DNA from 3 places in the Solibacillus sp. FSL K6-1554 genome. Region 3 is predicted to be linked to each of the others. Evidence: riboswitches for the same ligand, from Rfam matches in the RefSeq annotation. Region 3 holds a riboswitch; each other region holds the start of a gene.
What was found. A riboswitch is a leader RNA that binds a small molecule or an ion and turns the genes downstream of it on or off. The one in region 3 is predicted to bind lysine.
Positions count from the first base shown of each region.

Region 1: another riboswitch for lysine. It lies ahead of MHB58_RS13870 (aspartate kinase); the one in region 3 lies ahead of MHB58_RS01510 (amino acid permease).
Region 2: another riboswitch for lysine. It lies ahead of MHB58_RS09715 (transporter substrate-binding domain-containing protein); the one in region 3 lies ahead of MHB58_RS01510 (amino acid permease).

Region 1 covers NZ_JBBOSS010000001.1:2,781,019-2,784,305, forward strand. The annotation lists gene MHB58_RS13865 (YslB family protein) at 1-60, shown strand, start outside; gene MHB58_RS13870 (aspartate kinase) at 159-1,391, opposite strand; lysine riboswitch at 1,482-1,660, opposite strand; gene uvrC (excinuclease ABC subunit UvrC) at 1,693-3,287, opposite strand, start outside.
Region 2 covers NZ_JBBOSS010000001.1:1,990,609-1,993,895, forward strand. The annotation lists gene MHB58_RS09705 (amino acid ABC transporter ATP-binding protein) at 1-110, opposite strand, end outside; gene MHB58_RS09710 (amino acid ABC transporter permease) at 112-858, opposite strand; gene MHB58_RS09715 (transporter substrate-binding domain-containing protein) at 983-1,819, opposite strand; lysine riboswitch at 1,934-2,121, opposite strand; gene odhB (2-oxoglutarate dehydrogenase complex dihydrolipoyllysine-residue succinyltransferase) at 2,266-3,287, opposite strand, start outside.
Region 3 covers NZ_JBBOSS010000001.1:300,214-303,500, reverse strand. The annotation lists gene MHB58_RS01510 (amino acid permease) at 1-1,178, opposite strand, end outside; lysine riboswitch at 1,271-1,451, opposite strand; gene MHB58_RS01505 (CynX/NimT family MFS transporter) at 1,607-2,806, shown strand; gene MHB58_RS01500 (restriction endonuclease) at 2,868-3,287, shown strand, end outside.

The DNA.
Region 1 (3,287 bases), 2.5 Mb from region 3:
GATAATGACAAACATGTCGTAAAATTTACGTTGAAATGGGATTTAAAAGAGAAGATTTAGCCTTCACCTTATCATAATCAATATTATTGCTGAAGCAGCAAATTTACTCAATAAAAAAGCTGGAAATAAGCCATTACAGCTCATTTCCAGCTATTACCTTAAGAAACGGTTACTTCTTTCATCGCCAAATTGAATTCCTCATGCAACACATTCGCAGCACGAACCATCTCATCCTGTGGGATAACTACAGACACTTTAATTTCTGAAGTACTGACCATTTTTACAGGAATATGTTCGCGACCCAAGCGTGCAAACATGCGTGCGGCTACTCCCGGATTGGATGCCATCGCAGAACCGATAATAGATACTTTCGCTAAACCTACTTCAAAATCCGCAAAACTAAAGCCAAGCGACAGTTTACTAGTTTCCAATACCCGTAAAGCTTCCGCAAACTCATCTTTCGAAATTGTAAAGGAAATGGTCGGCTTCACGCCATCAATGACTGCTTGAACAATAATATCCACATTGATATCATTTTCTGCTAAAACACTAAACACTTCTGCCAATGACGCGGTTTCATAAGAATCATAGCCTATCGTCAAACGAATTATATCCGATTCGTAGGCTACCCCGCGTACAAGTAAGTTTTTCTCCATGTCTACATCCCCTTTAATAAAAGTGCCTTCCACGTCCTGTACGAAAGAGCGTACAATGAGCGGTATATTATATTTTTTGGCAAGTTCAACCGCACGTGGGTGCAAAATTTTAGCTCCTAAATTTGCAAATTCCAACATCTCATCATAAGAAACTTCCGGAAGTTTCCTGGATTCTTTAACAATTTCTGGGTCTGCCGTGAAAATCCCTTCAACCGATGAAAAAATCTCGACACGCTCTGCTTCAAGAGCAACCGCCAATGCAACCGCTGAAGTTTCAGAACCCCCTTTGCCGAATGTTGAAATATTATCTGTCCCCGTAACTCCTTGAAAACCAGCTACTACGACGATTTCTCCTAATGCTAAATGTTCCTCAATCCGTTTACTATCAACATGACTGATCCGTGCATTGCCATGTTTTTGATTTGTTTGAATGCCTGTTTGCCAACCAGCAAGCGACACCGCTTTACCACCATGCTCCTGAATTGCCATCGCCAGCATTGCACTTGTCATTTGTGTTGCTGATGCGACAAGTGCATCCATTTCCCGTTTCGATGGCTCATCGGTAATTTCGGCAGCATATTGTCGGAATTCTCGTCGTAAAGCGGGCATTGAAGAAACGACAACGACTAAGTTTATGCCACGTCCTTGCTCTTTTATCACTTTTTTAGCCACCTGTACTATTTTTTCCGGTGTAGTCAATGCCGGACCACCAAACTTTACTACAACTGTCTCCATTTTTTCCCCTCCTTGAATAAAACCGAATACAAAAAAAGGCTTTCCATGTTCATGGAAAGCCGCCGTCAATACAAATAAATAGTTATAAGTTTTCAGGATAGCCCTCCAGAACAAAAAGCTCTGACAGTTTTACATCTCTTAAATGCAAAACCAGCAAACTACGCGAACAATACGCACTTCACTTCGGCAGGACCCCCTTTCGATTGCTGTCAATGGAATTGTTCTTCCTCAAGCAATGTACTATTGAATACTGCGCCTCTATCTTAGTAAATATTGAATTGTCTTAAATATTAGCATAACACTATTCTTTATTCAATGGTGCTTCATGAAAATGGCGATAAATAACTTCCGCCAATTTTGCCGGAACACCGGACTCCTGCAGTTGCAGCTCGCTTGCCTCGCGAATTTTTTTTACGGACCCAAAATGTTTCATAAGTTGCTGCTTTCGCTTCGGACCTACACCTTCAATTCCATCAAGAACCGAAGTAATCGCATTTGTCTGATGCTGCTGACGTAAAAATGTGATTGCAAATCTGTGCACCTCATCTTGAATGCGCTGCAATAAATAAAAACCGTCACTTGTACGCTTTAACGGAACAACTTCCGCCGGCGTTCCAAATAAAAGCTGGGACGTATTGTGCTTTTCGTCTTTTGCCAGCCCCGCTATTGGAATGACTAACCCAAGTTCGTCTTCAATTACTTCTCGTGCAACTTCCATTTGCCCTTTTCCTCCGTCTATGAGAATCAGATCAGGCAATGGCAGATTTTCCCGCAATACACGTGTATAGCGGCGTCGAATAACTTCCTGCATCGCACCATAGTCATCATGTTTAGCCGCTTCTCTAGTTTTATATTTCCGGTATTCCTTTTTCGCAGGCTTCCCGTCTATAAAAACAACCATTGCTGAAACAGGATCAGCTCCATGCATATGACTGTTATCAAATGCTTCAATTCTTAACGGCAATGGAATTTGCATCGCTTCGGCAAGTGCTTCACAAGCCCCCACTGTCCGTTCCTCTTGACGTTCAATTAACTGGAACTTCTCGTGAATGGCGATTTCTGCATTTTTCATCGCTAGATCAACAAGCTCTTTTTTTGAACCGCGCTTCGGTGTCACTACTTTAACATCCAACAGCTTTTGTAAAATCGTTACGTCAATCGATTTCGGAACAAAGATTTCTTTTGGTAATAAATGATGCGGCTGTTCGTAAAAACGGCCGACAAATGTTAAAAATTCCTCTTCCGGCTCATTATAAATCGGGAAAATCGATACATCGCGCTCAATGAGTTTGCCTTGACGCACAAAAAATACCTGGACACACATCCAGCCTTTTTCCACTGCATAGCCAAATACATCTCGGTTGCTCAAATCATCTGTTACAATTTTTTGCTTTTCCATAATTTGATCGATATGGGCGATCAAATCACGAAATTCCTTCGCACGTTCAAACTCAAGATTTTCGGCAGCATCGATCATTTTTTGCTGAAGATCTTGCTTTATTTCTTCGACTCCTCCGTTTAAAAACTTTGAAATCTCATCGATCATTACGTCATACACTTGTTTTTCAATGTCCTTTACACACGGTGCCAAACATTGCCCTAAATGATAGTACAAGCATACTTGATTAGGCAGATGTGTACATTTACGAAGCGGATACAAACGGTCCAGTAATTTTCGCGTTTCGTTTGCTGCATAGGCATTCGGATACGGTCCGAAATATTTTGCTTTATCCTTCTTCACTTTTCTTGTCGTAATAATACGCGGGTATCGTTCGTTCGTAATTTTTATATAGGGATACGTTTTATCATCCGTTAATTTCACATTATATTTCGGGTCATGCAGCTTAATTAGATTCAGTTCCAGAATAAGGGCTTCCAAATCGCTTGAAGTCACAA
Region 2 (3,287 bases), 1.7 Mb from region 3:
CCGATTAAAGTTACAACTTCCCCTTTGTTTACCTGGAAATTCACATCTTTCAATACTTCATGATCGCCGAATTTTTTATTTAAATGGTTAATATCTATTACAACTGTCATTTTATTCACCATCCTTTTCTAGCTTGTTGCCGGTAATAAGCTCCACTTTATATGAAGAAGGTCCGTCCATTTTCTTCTCGAATAATAGTAAGAAACGAGTTACAGTAAATGTCATAATAAAGTACAAAATCGTTGCGATAAAGAACGCTTCGATATATTTATAGTTACTGCCTGCAATCGAGTTTGCCGTAAAGAATAGTTCCACAACCGAAATAACACTTAATACTGAAGAATCTTTAATGTTCATTACGAACTGATTCCCTGTTGCAGGTAAAATATTTCGTGCGACTTGCGGCAGGACAATATGAATCATTGTTTGCAGGTGATTCATGCCAATCGCCTGTGCTGCCTCAAATTGCCCTTTATCAATCGAAACAATACCGCCACGTACATATTCAGCCATATATGCTCCCGTATTTAAACTAATAACAACAGAAGCTGCTAAAAAGCGGTCAATATCAATGCCTAAGTATACGAGGCCATAAAACACCACCATCGCTTGAACCATCATTGGCGTTCCCCTGAAAATTTCCACATATGACGTTAATATGAAATTAAGTACTTTTAAAACTATTGATTTTACATTCTTTTTACGTTGTGGAATCGTATGCATAATCCCGATAAAAAATCCAATCAGAGTTCCGCAAATTGTCCCGATAATTGCCAATAGAAGTGCAGTCCAAGCACCACGTACGAATAAATCCCAGTTGTTCGTAAACAAGTTCCATGATGATTCTAAAAATGCCATCGCCTTGTCCTCCATTTCTTTCTTTGTTTCTACTATTTATGTATGAAACCATAATTTTAATAGAAAAAGGTTGTCTTCCGTTTGCCGGCAAGACAACCTCATCAAAACTGTTAATGCGACACGATTATTGTGCTGCTGGTTGATTTGCAATTGCGTCTTCCATTAGTTGTTGACGCTCTTCTTCCGAAATTTCAGCTAAAACTTTGTTAATTTGTTCACGTAAATCTGATCCCTTTTTCAAACCTACTGCTACAGCTGTTGACGCTTCGTCTGCTTCGAAGTTTGGCTCAGGTACGATGTATTTAATATTATTCAGTGCCATTTCAGCAGAGATACCTTCTGGACGTTCTGAAACATATCCATCAATCGCACCTGACTGTAATTGCACTCGCATTGCACCAAAATCAGTTGCCGCTACTTGTTTTTGAACACCTTCGATTTGGTCGATTACATCATAATGTGTTGTCGATTGCTGACCTGTAATTTTTGCACCTGCAAAGTCAGGTAACGAAGTTGCATTTGCATATGGACCGTCTTCTTTTACAACAATGACATAGTCACTTGTGTAATAGTTCTCTGTGAAATCAATCACTTCCTTACGTTCAGGCATTGGTGACATACCTGCAATTACCAGATCAATGGCACCTGATTGTAATGATGGAATTAAGCCATCCCAGTCTGTTTTAACAATTTGTAATTCCATGTCCAGACCTTCTGCAATTTTTTTCGCAATTTCCACATCATAGCCTGCTGCAAATTCCTTTGAACTTGCAATTTGAACTCCGCCATTAGCATCATCTTTTTGTGACCAGTTAAAAGGGGCATACGCCGCTTCCATACCAATTTTAATAACTTTCTTGTCTGAATCAGAACCGCTTGTAGTACCTTCATCGCTTGAACCACACGCTGCTAATAATAGCATTGTCATGGCAGTCAATAAAATTAATAGTCTTTTTTTCATAGAAAATCTCTCCTTTTTTGTTAAATTTCGGGGTTCACATATACAAAAAACGACCTAAAAGAAGAACTTTAGGTCGTTTAAATTATAATTAGCCCGAATCCTCTACAGTTCCCATTTTGAGATAGCACAACTCAACCATCAGGGATATAGATGATTGAGACAGTTCTGCAATTGTTCACTGCAGACCCAGCATTGTAAAATTGAGCATTTACAACACTTCGGCGATATTTCCTTCTCTTATATTTCACAGCCAGCTCATGGCTCCATATAAAACTGTTAAGTATCGCGCCTCTACCTCACGAGAATGTGAGGTTTTGATATGAAATTGATATGTTTATATTACATTATTGCGACATTTCCGTCAACAATCATTTTTCTGAAAGTTATCTGTAAAAAAAGCTAATGCGCAATATATAACATATTGCGCATTAGCATATAAGATACTATTAAGAATTTAATAATAAATCTTCTGGATTTTCGATCATTTCTTTAACTGTTTTTAAGAAGCCAACAGAATCTTTACCATCGATGATACGGTGGTCATAAGATAATGCTACATACATCATTGGACGAATTTGAACTTCACCATTAACAGCTACTGGACGGTTTACGATTGAGTGCATACCTAAAATACCAGCTTGAGTACCGTTCATGATCGGTGTAGACATTAATGAACCGAATACACCACCGTTAGTGATTGTGAATGATCCGCCAGCCATGTCGTTTAAGCCTAATTTTTTGTCGCGTGCTTTACCAGCTAATTCCGCAATGTTTTTCTCGATTTCAGCAAAGTTTTTCGCATTTGCATCACGAACTACTGGTACTACTAAACCTTCTTCTGTTGATACAGCAATACCGATATCGAAGAAGTTGTTTAAGTGAATTTCATCACCGTTAATTTGTGCATTTACATATGGATATTTCTTTAATGCTGCTACTACAGCTTTTGTGAAGAATGACATGAAGCCTAATTTAATATCGTTAGCTTTCACGAACTCATCTTGTTTACGCTTACGTAATGCCATAATGTTCGTCATATCAATTTCATTGAAAGTAGTTAACATTGCAGTTGATTGTTTAACTTCTAATAAACGTTTTGCAATTGTTTGACGACGACGGCTCATTTTTTCAACTGTTACACGGTCTGTATCAGCTGCTGGTGTAAAGATCATTGGACCATTGCCTGCTGCTGGAGCTGGAGCTGCTGCTGGAGTCGCAGGAGCTGTACCATGTGCTGCAACGTCTTGAACACGTACACGACCTTGTGGATCAACTGGTGAAATTGCTGCTAAGTCGATACCTTTTTCACGAGCTAATTTACGTGCTGCTGGTGAAGCGATTACACGCTCACCTGAAGTTTCTTCAACTGCAACTGGTGCTGGTGCTGCTGCTTTAGGAGCTTCTTCTTTTGCTGGAGCTGCTGCTGGAGCTTCTTCTTTTGCAGCTGGTGCTGGTGCTGCGCCTTCGC
Region 3 (3,287 bases):
TAATGACTAATGGCAATGCCGAGCCATGCGATGAAGCCGGACATACCGGAAGCATTCAACAGCCAAATGTAGACAACACCGTCACCGAAAAACGATGCCAGGAATGCTAACGAACCGACTGCTAATGTAGCTAAAAGTGCATACATTGGAATCCCACGCGATGTTACTTTCATGAAAAGTTTCGGCGCTTTTCCATCTACCGCTAACTGATAAAGCATACGACTAGCTGCATATAATCCTGAGTTCCCTGCAGATAACATAGCCGTTAAGATAATGGCATTCATAACAGATGCCGCAAACGCCACACCTAGGTTTTCAAATACTAAGGTAAATGGACTTGTCGCAATATCTTCAGATAAAAGACGTGAATCCGTATACGGGATCAGTAATCCAATTGCACCAATCGCGAAAATGTAAAACAGCAAAATACGCCAGAATACAGAACGAACTGCTTTTGGAATGTTTTTGCCTGGATCATCTGTTTCCCCTGCCGTTACCCCAAGCATTTCTGTACCTTGGAATGAGAAACCGGCTGCAAGGAAAATACCGAACAATGCCAGGAAACCGCCATTAAACGGTGCATCATCTTTGAAGAAGTTCGTGAAACCGACCGGATCATTCCCGCCTAAAATTCCGAAAATCATTAAGAAGCTGACAATGATGAAGACAATTACCGTTGCGACTTTAATCATCGCAAACCAGTATTCCGCTTCACCGAAAGCTTTTACAGACGCTAAGTTAAATGATAAAACAACTACGATAAATAAAATGGTCCATAACATTGAAGAACTGTCCGGGAACCAGTATTTCATAATTAACGAAACGGCCGCAATTTCTGCTGCAATTGTAATCGCCCAGTTGTACCAATAGTTCCAGCCAAGCGCAAAGCCTAAAGCAGGATCAACAAATTTTGTTGCATACGTACTAAACGAACCGGATGTTGGCATATAGGCAGCCATTTCCCCTAATGATGTCATTAGGAAATACACCATCACGCCGATCAGTGCATATGCGAGCAATGCCCCACCAGGACCTGCCTGTGCAATGGCACCACCTGATGCTAAGAATAAACCTGTACCGATCGTTCCGCCAAGCGAAATCATCGTTACATGGCGACTTTTTAAACTTTTTTTCAACCCGTTATTATTACCGAGCTGATCTATTTTAATCTCACTCATGAATATAAAACTCCCTTTTTGTTTTGTTGGTGAAGTGTAAAAGAAAAACCACCACAAGTTTTTGTGATGGTTATAGTTACACCTCATCAAACTTGAAAGATAGCTCAACACATGCTCACACATGTGACAGTTCTGTTCCTTATCGGAAACAGCCCCAGCATTATTTTCAAGAAGAAAAATAACACTTCGGCAACCATTCCTTTCATAAAGCTTCACCGATTCTTCCTAATCTCAGCTATACTAGTCTTAATGATTGCGACCTCTACCTCATAATTTACATGAGGTAATGTTTTATTTAATTTAATTGAATCAATGATTAAAAGTCTAACATAATATTTTTTTGATAGCAATGGCTTCACCTTTATTCTGTTTTTTATGAGTATTCACACTACTCTAATATATATCAACATACAAAAGGAGAATCGAAAATGGACACACAACAAGTTAATCAAAATAGCAAAAAACTACTATCCAACCGACCGCTCATCTATTTTATGGTAGCCGTATTTTTATTTGCGACCACATTACGTACACCGATTACATTGATCGGCCCGATTATTTCATTTATACGTGAAGGGCTTGGGATATCGAACTTTCTTGCAGGCTTTTTAACGACTATTCCTTTAATTGCCTTTGCGGTTGTATCACCATTTGCACCACGCATTGCCCGTAAGTTTGGGATTGAATGGACATTATTTTATTCCGTCATTTTACTTTGTGCAGGGATTTTACTGCGTTCGCTAGGGGCAACGTCTTTACTCGTTATAGGAACAATATTAATTGGGGTCGCAATTGCATTCGGGAATGTTCTTATCCCTAGCTATTTCAAATGGAAATTCCCATTACATATCGGATTATTAACAGGGATCTATTCCGTTTCAATGAACATTTCTTCCGGAATTGCTGCAGGCTTCAGTTACCCTATAGCGGCAAACGCAGGATGGCAAATCGCAGCAGGTATTACAATTATTTTAGGGATTCTTACATTACTAATCTGGCTGCCGATTTTGCGCCAGGAAAAAATTGCATTAAATATGCCGACATCGCAGACTAAGAAAACGCAAATGTGGAGGTCGCCGCTTGCCTGGGCAGTCGCTGGAGCAATGGGATTCCAGTCGTTCATATTTTACTGCTCGTCTGCATGGTTGCCGGAAATCTTCATTAGCCAGGGCCTTGATGCTACAGCGGCCGGGTGGATGGTATCCGTTATGCAGTTTGCACAAATTCCGATGACATTTATTATTCCGATTCTTGCAGGGAAAATCGCTTCTCAACGTCCGATCGTCATTTTCTTTACGATTTGTTACTTAGTCGGTTTTACTGGTGTCTTAATGGAATGGACAAGTCTTGCTGTCGTATGGATGATTTTATTAGGCTTTGCAGGAGGGGCTTCGTTTGGTTTAGTGCTGATGTTATTTTCATTGCGCACAAAGACAGCCTATGATGCAGCTGAACTTTCCGGCTTCGCACAATCAATCGGTTATTTTGTTGCCGCAATCGGGCCAGTTTTGTTCGGCTTTGCACATGATTTGACGGACAGCTGGACAATCCCGATTGTGCTGTTCATTCTCATTTCTGTTCTATTGTTTTTGGCTTCCTTTATGAGCTCAGACAATCGTACAATATAACCAAACATATGTACCCTTTTATGATATAATAACCGTAGTAAATAAAAGGAGTACAGAACTATTGCGTAAAAAGAGAAGACGGAATAAAAAAAGCCTGCCAGTAATCCCGCTATTTTTCATCGCATCGGCTGGTACAGCTGGTTTTTATGTAACGAAAACAGCTGAAGGCATCGGTATGGGAATTGTCGCTTATTTCGTTCTATATATCGCGTTTAAAATTTGGCTGAAATCGCTGAAGACGAGGAAATTGCGGAAGTCCGGAATTCGCGAAGTCGATAAAATGACCGGTGAAGATTTTGAAAGATTTTTAGGCGAATTATTTAAGCGCCGCGGATTTAAAGTGAGCTATACCGCTACGAGCGGTGACTACGGTGCCGACCTTATTTTAAAGGACGGAAAAGATATTATTGCAGTCCAGGCAAAACGCTATTCCGGTACTGTCGGTGTAAAAGCGGTACAGGAAATTATCGGTGCAGTAAAA